Regions from separate parts of the Asaia sp. A2 genome, predicted to be linked through region 1. Evidence: predicted binding sites of a transcription regulator. Region 1 holds the regulator's gene; the other holds the start of a gene.
The links. The regulator HrcA, encoded in region 1, represses chaperone genes, less so after heat shock. The targets are predictions, from matches to a motif close to GTTNGCACTCNCNNNNNGNGAGTGCNAAC.
Positions count from the first base shown of each region.

Region 2: a site for HrcA is predicted at 1,958-1,986, ahead of groES (co-chaperone GroES). Genes of this name have one in related genera too.

Region 1 is NZ_JBXWTO010000004.1:95,138-98,547, forward strand. It holds gene ACWNRM_RS04875 (MOSC domain-containing protein) at 104-892, opposite strand; gene hrcA (heat-inducible transcriptional repressor HrcA) at 995-2,041, shown strand; gene ACWNRM_RS04885 ((2Fe-2S)-binding protein) at 2,156-2,386, shown strand; gene bfr (bacterioferritin) at 2,566-3,057, opposite strand; gene ACWNRM_RS04895 (DEAD/DEAH box helicase) at 3,402-3,410, opposite strand, start outside.
Region 2 is NZ_JBXWTO010000001.1:120,494-123,903, reverse strand. It holds gene ACWNRM_RS00595 (S-methyl-5'-thioadenosine phosphorylase) at 1-431, shown strand, start outside; gene ACWNRM_RS00590 (DUF2934 domain-containing protein) at 565-885, opposite strand; gene ACWNRM_RS00585 (dienelactone hydrolase family protein) at 916-1,590, opposite strand; gene ACWNRM_RS00580 (DUF4169 family protein) at 1,641-1,844, shown strand; gene groES (co-chaperone GroES) at 2,072-2,362, shown strand; gene groL (chaperonin GroEL) at 2,413-3,410, shown strand, end outside.

The DNA.
Region 1 (3,410 bases):
CCCGTTACCGCCATCACCCAAGGCATGCGGCAAGGCACGCGCCCCTCGACTAAGGTCAGGCGGTCAGGATGACCGGGCACGGCGTCGTGCCCAGCTGACCCGCTCAGCCGATCAGTTCAACCGCATCCCCAAGGCGGATGGTCCCTGCGTGGCGGATGACCGCATTCTGGCCGAACATGACCCCACCGGGACGATGGCGAAACCCGGTCATGGTCTTGAGTGGCTCGCGCGGAACAGGGATCGTCCCGCTCTCCTGGTCGATGGTGGTGACGATGCAGCGGCTGCAGGGTTTGACCAGGTCGAGTTCAACTGTACCGATCCGGATGGAGCGCCATTCATCCTCGGCCCAGGGTTGATCGGTCTCGATGACAATATTGGGCCTGAAACGCTCCATCGGCACGGGCTGATCAAGACGGGCGTTGAGGTCGTCGAGTGACGCCGTGTTGGTGACCAGCAGGGGAAACCCGTCTGCAAAGCTCACGCTACCAAAGTCGGTCGGTCTGGCATGGGCCGGGTCGGCCATATGCACGAGCCTGCACGCTGTGCCGAGAATAGCGCTCAGCCATGCCGCTGCCTCGTCTCCTGCATCCCGTGCCGCAATGGCATGGTCCTTCCAGACGCTTACTGTGATTGCGGGTGCCTGAGGGGCAGGCGGATCGATCCTTAGTTCCGAGCCGTCACTACCGGTCAGGTAAAGTGTCTCACCGTCCAGCGCTGTCAGGATGCGTGCCATGGCCGGATGCTGGCGCTGCGTCATGAAGCGGCCGTCTGGCGCGACCACGAGCCAGCGTCGGTCGCCACGCGGCCCCCAGGGGTCGAGTTCGAGTGCCCTCATATCAACCCGGTGCAGGCTTTTGACAGGATGGATATATAAGGCTGCAAGGCGGGTCATCGGCACGACTCCGAAGCGGATGGACAGGACACGTCGTGACAGGTCTAGTCGCTCGGGACGGTGACAGGAAGCCAGCTGGCGCGTCGGGAAAAGGGGCAGGGCATGATCGATCTCTCAAACCTGCCGGGTGGCATGGATGCCCGGTCGGCGAATGTGCTGCGCGAGATTGTCGAGCAATACATGGAGACGGGTGATCCCGTGGCCAGCAAGACGCTTGCCCAGCGCCTGACGCCCGCGCTCTCTCCCGCGACCATACGCAATGTCATGGCGGAGCTGACCCAGGCCGGATTGCTGTTCAGCCCTCATGTCTCGGCGGGTCGCCTGCCCACCGAGAAAGGCGTGCGACTGTTCGTGGATGGCCTGTTGCAGTTCGGCGCGCTCGATGAACTGGAGCGCGCCCAGATTGCCGGGCGTCTGGCGCTCAAGGGGCGATCCATGCAGGAGACGCTGGCTGAGGCCTCCTCCATGCTTTCAGGGCTTTCGGCAGCAGCGGGTCTGGTTCTGGCTCCCAAGGGCGATGGTGCCCTCAAGCATATCGAATTCGTCGCGCTCGGGCCGGGCAAGGCTTTGGTGATCCTTGTGGCAGCCGATGGTCAGGTCGAGAACCGCGTGATCGAAACGCCACCGGGTCTGCCGCCGTCAGCCCTTGTCGAGGCGGGCAATTATCTCAACTCCCTGCTTGGCGATGTAACATTGAGTGCCTTGCGCCAGCGCGTCTCGGAGAATTTGCAGCAGAACCGCTCTGATCTGGATGTGTTGGCGACCAGCGTGATCGAGAGCGGTCTTGCGATGTGGGATGAGCAGCATGGCACGCTCTATCTGCGCGGGCAGGGCAACCTGCTCACCGACATTACCGAAATCGAGAAACTCACGACCATCCAGATGCTCTTTGAGCGTCTGGAGGCGCAGGAAACGATGCTGCGCCTGCTTCAGCTGGCCCAGGAATCGGACGGTGTCCGGATCTATATCGGTGCCGAGAGCGGGTTTTTTGGCATGTCGGGCGTATCGATGGTCGTGGCACCGGCACGCAACGAGACGAATCGCATCGTCGGTGCCATTGGGGTGATTGGCCCGACACGCCTCAATTACGGGCGGATCGTGCCTGTAGTGGATTACACGGCCCGTGTGATCGGTCGCCTGCTGAGCTGAACAGGCAAGCTCTGACACCGCTGTGACATGTTTTTTAAGAATCACTCGCAATTTATTATTGAGAATTATTCTCAAACGCTGTTAGGGTCGCGCCGTTCTGAAGTGGAATGGCTGATGATCGTCTGTTCGTGTAACGCCCTGACCAATCATGATATCGCTGATGCCGTAAACAGAGGGGCCTCGCGCGCGCGGGAGGTCTATGCCTCCAAGGGGTGCAAGGCCCAGTGCGGCAATTGCGTGCCCGGCGTGGTGTGCGCCCTGCGCAGTCTGCTGCGTGAAAGAAAGGAGGCCGCGATGGCCTTCAACACGGTCGATCAGGGTGCTGGCAACGCCGCTTACGTCTGAATGAGGGCACCTGCACCGGGGCGTGCTGATGGGCCGTCATGTCGGCAGGCTTGCTGATCTGTTTGTAGGGGGCCGGACATCCGACCGGCCATAGAAAAACCCGCCAGCTTGCGCTGACGGGCTTTTCTTTTCCGGGATCCTGTGCGGGCAAGCCCGGGGCAGGGGTGTCCGGTTCTGTCTTACTCGGCGGTCTGGTCGGGAGCCGGCGAGGAGTTCAGCGTGATGTAGCGCTGGATACCGACCTGCTTGATCAGATCGAACTGACGGTCGATGAAATCTTCATGCTCCTCCTCGTTGGCGAGGATACGGATCAGCAGATCACGTGACACGTAATCGCGCACGCTTTCACAATAGGCGATGCCTTCGCGCAGATCGGCCAGCGCCTTTTCTTCAAGCTTGAGATCGCAGGCGAGGATTTCCTCAACGCTTTCACCGACCAGGATCTGGTTCAGACGCTGCACGTTCGGCAGGCCACCCAGATACAGGATGCGCTCGATCAGCCAGTCGGCATGACGCATCTCTTCGATGGATTCGTCATATTCCTTCTTGCCCAGCTTGGTGACGCCCCAGTGATTCAGGGTGCGGGCATGAAGGAAATACTGGTTGATGGCCGTCAGCTCATTAGTGAGCTGAATGTTCAGATGCTCGATAACCTTCGGATCTTTAAGCATGGTTGGCTCCTTTTTCTGTCCTGCACGCAGGAGGGGCGCATGGCCACTCCCCGCAGGCTGTGTGACGCTGTTCAAGCATGGAAAAGAAGCGGGTGCAATAGAAATAACGTTGTTCAGTATTGAAGTATCGGAGTTGAGAATGACTCTCTCTATTGGTACGTAATCAGTAAATGTTGTTGCAATTTAATTGCAACAACAAAGTCGCCCCAAATCATGGGCTTAAAAGCAGGCTCCTGAACGCAAAACACCCCGCGCAAGGCGGGGTGCAGCGGGACATAATCCCGTCAGATTGCGAGAGCCGTCGCCCGGGGGCACAGCCGCCCGGACGAACGCTTCTGATCCGATCAGTAGCG
Region 2 (3,410 bases), on a different contig from region 1:
TCGGCGTGCCTATGGTGCGTGGTGGAACCTATCTGGTGATGGAAGGGCCGCAATTCTCGACCCGTGCAGAAAGCGAGCTGTATCGTCAGTGGGGTTGCTCGGTCATCGGTATGACCAACATGCCAGAGGCCAAACTCGCCCGTGAAGCCGAGATGTGCTATGCCAGCATTGCCATGGTGACAGATTACGATTGCTGGCACGACGACCATGACTCTGTGACGGTCGATGCGGTTGTGGCCGTCATGACCCAGAATGCCGCCAAGGCGAAGGCGCTGGTCAAGGCCATCATTCCCGAACTCGGCAGGAAGCGCGGTCTGTGCCCCTCGGGTGCAGAGCGGGCCCTGGATCACGCGATCATTACAGCTCCGGCATCACGCGACCCTGCCATGCTGGCAAAGCTGGATGCCGTCGCAGGCCGCGTTCTGCGCTGAGAACGGACCTGTCTCGATAGACTGGAATGAAAAAGGCTGACCCGAAAGGGTCAGCCTTTTCCTGTTGATGCAAAGCACTTCCTGTATTCTAGCGCTGGAAGCCCCCGCGTTAGTCCCTTAGGGGCTTGGGCGATCAGGCCTGATCCTGTTTCTCCGGGAAATGCTCACGGTCCCCTTGGTCGGTTTGACGCTCGGGGAATTCTCCAAGGTTCTGCTGGATCTCAGCATTCTCGACCTGAACATCAGCAAATTGCGGGTCAGGCAAATCCTTCACGGGAATCTCTCCCGCGTGCGGATGCTCTTCCATGCCGATAATTTCCGAGGCATTCTCATGGTAGGCCTCAGGCCCGCAATCAGGCTTGCCATCGGCTTCCCATAGTTCCTTTGCCTTGACGGCAATGCGGGCATCGCGCTCGGGACTGTCAACGAGCGGATTGGTGCTGTCTGCGGGCATGATGGACTTCCTGACTGAAATTGTGGGGTATCAGAGATGGGCCTCGAAGAACGCCATGCTGCGTTCATGAGCGAGGTCCCGGGCCGGCTTGTTGAAGCTCGGACGATCATTGCAGCCGAAACCGTGACCGGCGTCGTCATAGACGAAGATCTCGACCTCAGGCCTGTTCTCGCGAATGGTATTGATGTCGGTATGGGGAATGTGGTCGTCCTTTCCGCCAAAATGCAGTTGCACCGGGCAGTGGGGCTTTTCATGGCTGAGCGATGCGATGCCGCCGCCGTACCAGGCGCAGGCGGCCGCAAAATTGCGCGTGCGGGTCGCTGCCTCCCATGCCACAAGGCCACCCCAGCAAAATCCCAGTATGCCGACCCTGGAATGACCATGATGGTTCAGGGCATGGCAAGCTGCGGTGATATCGGCCTGCAATGCATCGGGGCTGATTTTCTCGCGTAAGGCAAGGCCCTCGGTCATGCCTTCGGAATCATAGGGGAGAACCACATCGCGCTCTGCACGATCGAACAGGGCAGGGGCAATCACATGGTAGCCATGGCATTCCGCCAGTTCATCACATACGGCGCGGATGTGATCGGTAAGGCCGAAGATTTCCTGAACCACGACAAGGGCACGACGTGCCTTGGCGTCGCCTGCTTCATAGGCAGAAAAATGATGCGTGTCCGAGGCGGTCAGGGATATCAGGCGTCCCATGGAACAGCCCTCCTTCTTGCTTGTTCATCTTAATCAGGAGCAACGATAACATGGCAGAGATCGTCAACCTGCGTCGGGTACGCAAACGTCTGGCGCGGGAGAAGGATGCCCGTGAGGCCGATGAAAACCGGCATCTTTTCGGGCAGAGCAAGGGCGAGCGCGCCAGAACAACGCAGGAAAGGAACCGTCTGAAGCGCGAGGTCGATGGCGCCCGGCTTGAGGCGGTGCCGCAGTTGCCCAAGGAGGGCAACTGATCGAACGTCCCTCGACCGCGAAAAGAGCAAGTGCCGACTTGCTGATTTTTTGATGAAATTTAGGCGGCAGTGATGGCGGAGGTCTTGACGCTGGGCGGGGGCTCTCTTACCTGTTTGGCACTCTCGCTACGGGAGTGCTAACGCGCTGCGGCTTAGCGGGCGCGCAAACCGGCGGCGTTGCTTTTGAGCAAGGGCGTCGCCTTAGAGATAGAGTGGAGCGATCCATTATGACAAATTTTCGGCCTTTGCATGACCGTGTCGTCGTTCGCCGCCTTGAGGGCGAGCAGAAGACGGCCGGTGGCATCATCATTCCGGACACCGCCAAGGAAAAGCCCATGGAAGGCGAAATCGTCTCCGTCGGTCCGGGTGCCCGCAATGAGCAGGGTCAGCTGGTAGCACTGGACGTCAAGGCTGGCGATCGCGTGCTGTTCGGCAAGTGGTCCGGCACCGAGGTGAAGATCAATGGCGAAGAGCTGCTGATCATGAAGGAAAGCGACATCATGGGTGTGATCGGCTGATTTCCAGCCTCCCCATTCTCGCACACTGAACCTCTACTGGAGAAAAGATTATGGCTGCCAAAGACGTAAGATTCGGCGCTGATGCCCGCCAGCGTATGCTGCGTGGCGTGGACATCCTGGCTGACGCTGTGAAGGTCACGCTGGGCCCGAAGGGTCGCAACGTTGTTCTGGACAAGAGCTTCGGCGCACCGCGCATCACCAAGGACGGCGTTTCCGTCGCCAAGGAAATCGAGCTGGCTGACAAGTTCGAGAACATGGGCGCCCAGATGGTGCGCGAAGTGGCTTCGAAGACGAACGACATCGCTGGTGACGGCACGACTACCGCGACCGTTCTGGCGCAGGCCATCATCCGTGAGGGCGCCAAGGCTGTTGCTGCCGGCATGAACCCGATGGATCTGAAGCGCGGCATCGACAAGGCTGTCGTAGCCGTTGTGGAAGAGCTGAAGGCGAACACCCGCAAGATCACGACCCCGGCCGAAACGGCTCAGGTCGGCACGATCTCGGCCAACGGCGAGCATGAAATCGGCGAGATGATCTCGCAGGCCATGCAGAAGGTTGGTTCCGAAGGCGTGATCACGGTTGAGGAAGCCAAGGGCCTCCACACCGAGCTCGACGTTGTCGAGGGCATGCAGTTCGACCGCGGCTATATCTCGCCGTACTTCGTGACGAACGCCGAAAAGATGATGGCGGATCTGGATAACCCCTACATCCTGATCCATGAAAAGAAGCTGTCCTCGCTTCAGCCCATGCTGCCGCTGCTCGAGAGCGTTGTGCAGTCCGGCCGTCCGCTCATGATTATCGCAGAAGATGTCGATGGCGAGGCTCTGGCCACGCTGGTCGTCAACAAGCTGCGCGGTGGCCTCAAGATTGCTGCTGTCAAGGCTCCTGGCTTCGGTGACCGTCGCAAGGCCATGCTGGAAGACATCGCCATCCTGACGGGCGGCCAGGTCATCAGCGAAGACATCGGCATCAAGCTCGAGACCGTCACGCTCGACATGCTCGGTCGCGCCAAGAAGGTGCATATCGAGAAGGAAAACACCACGATCGT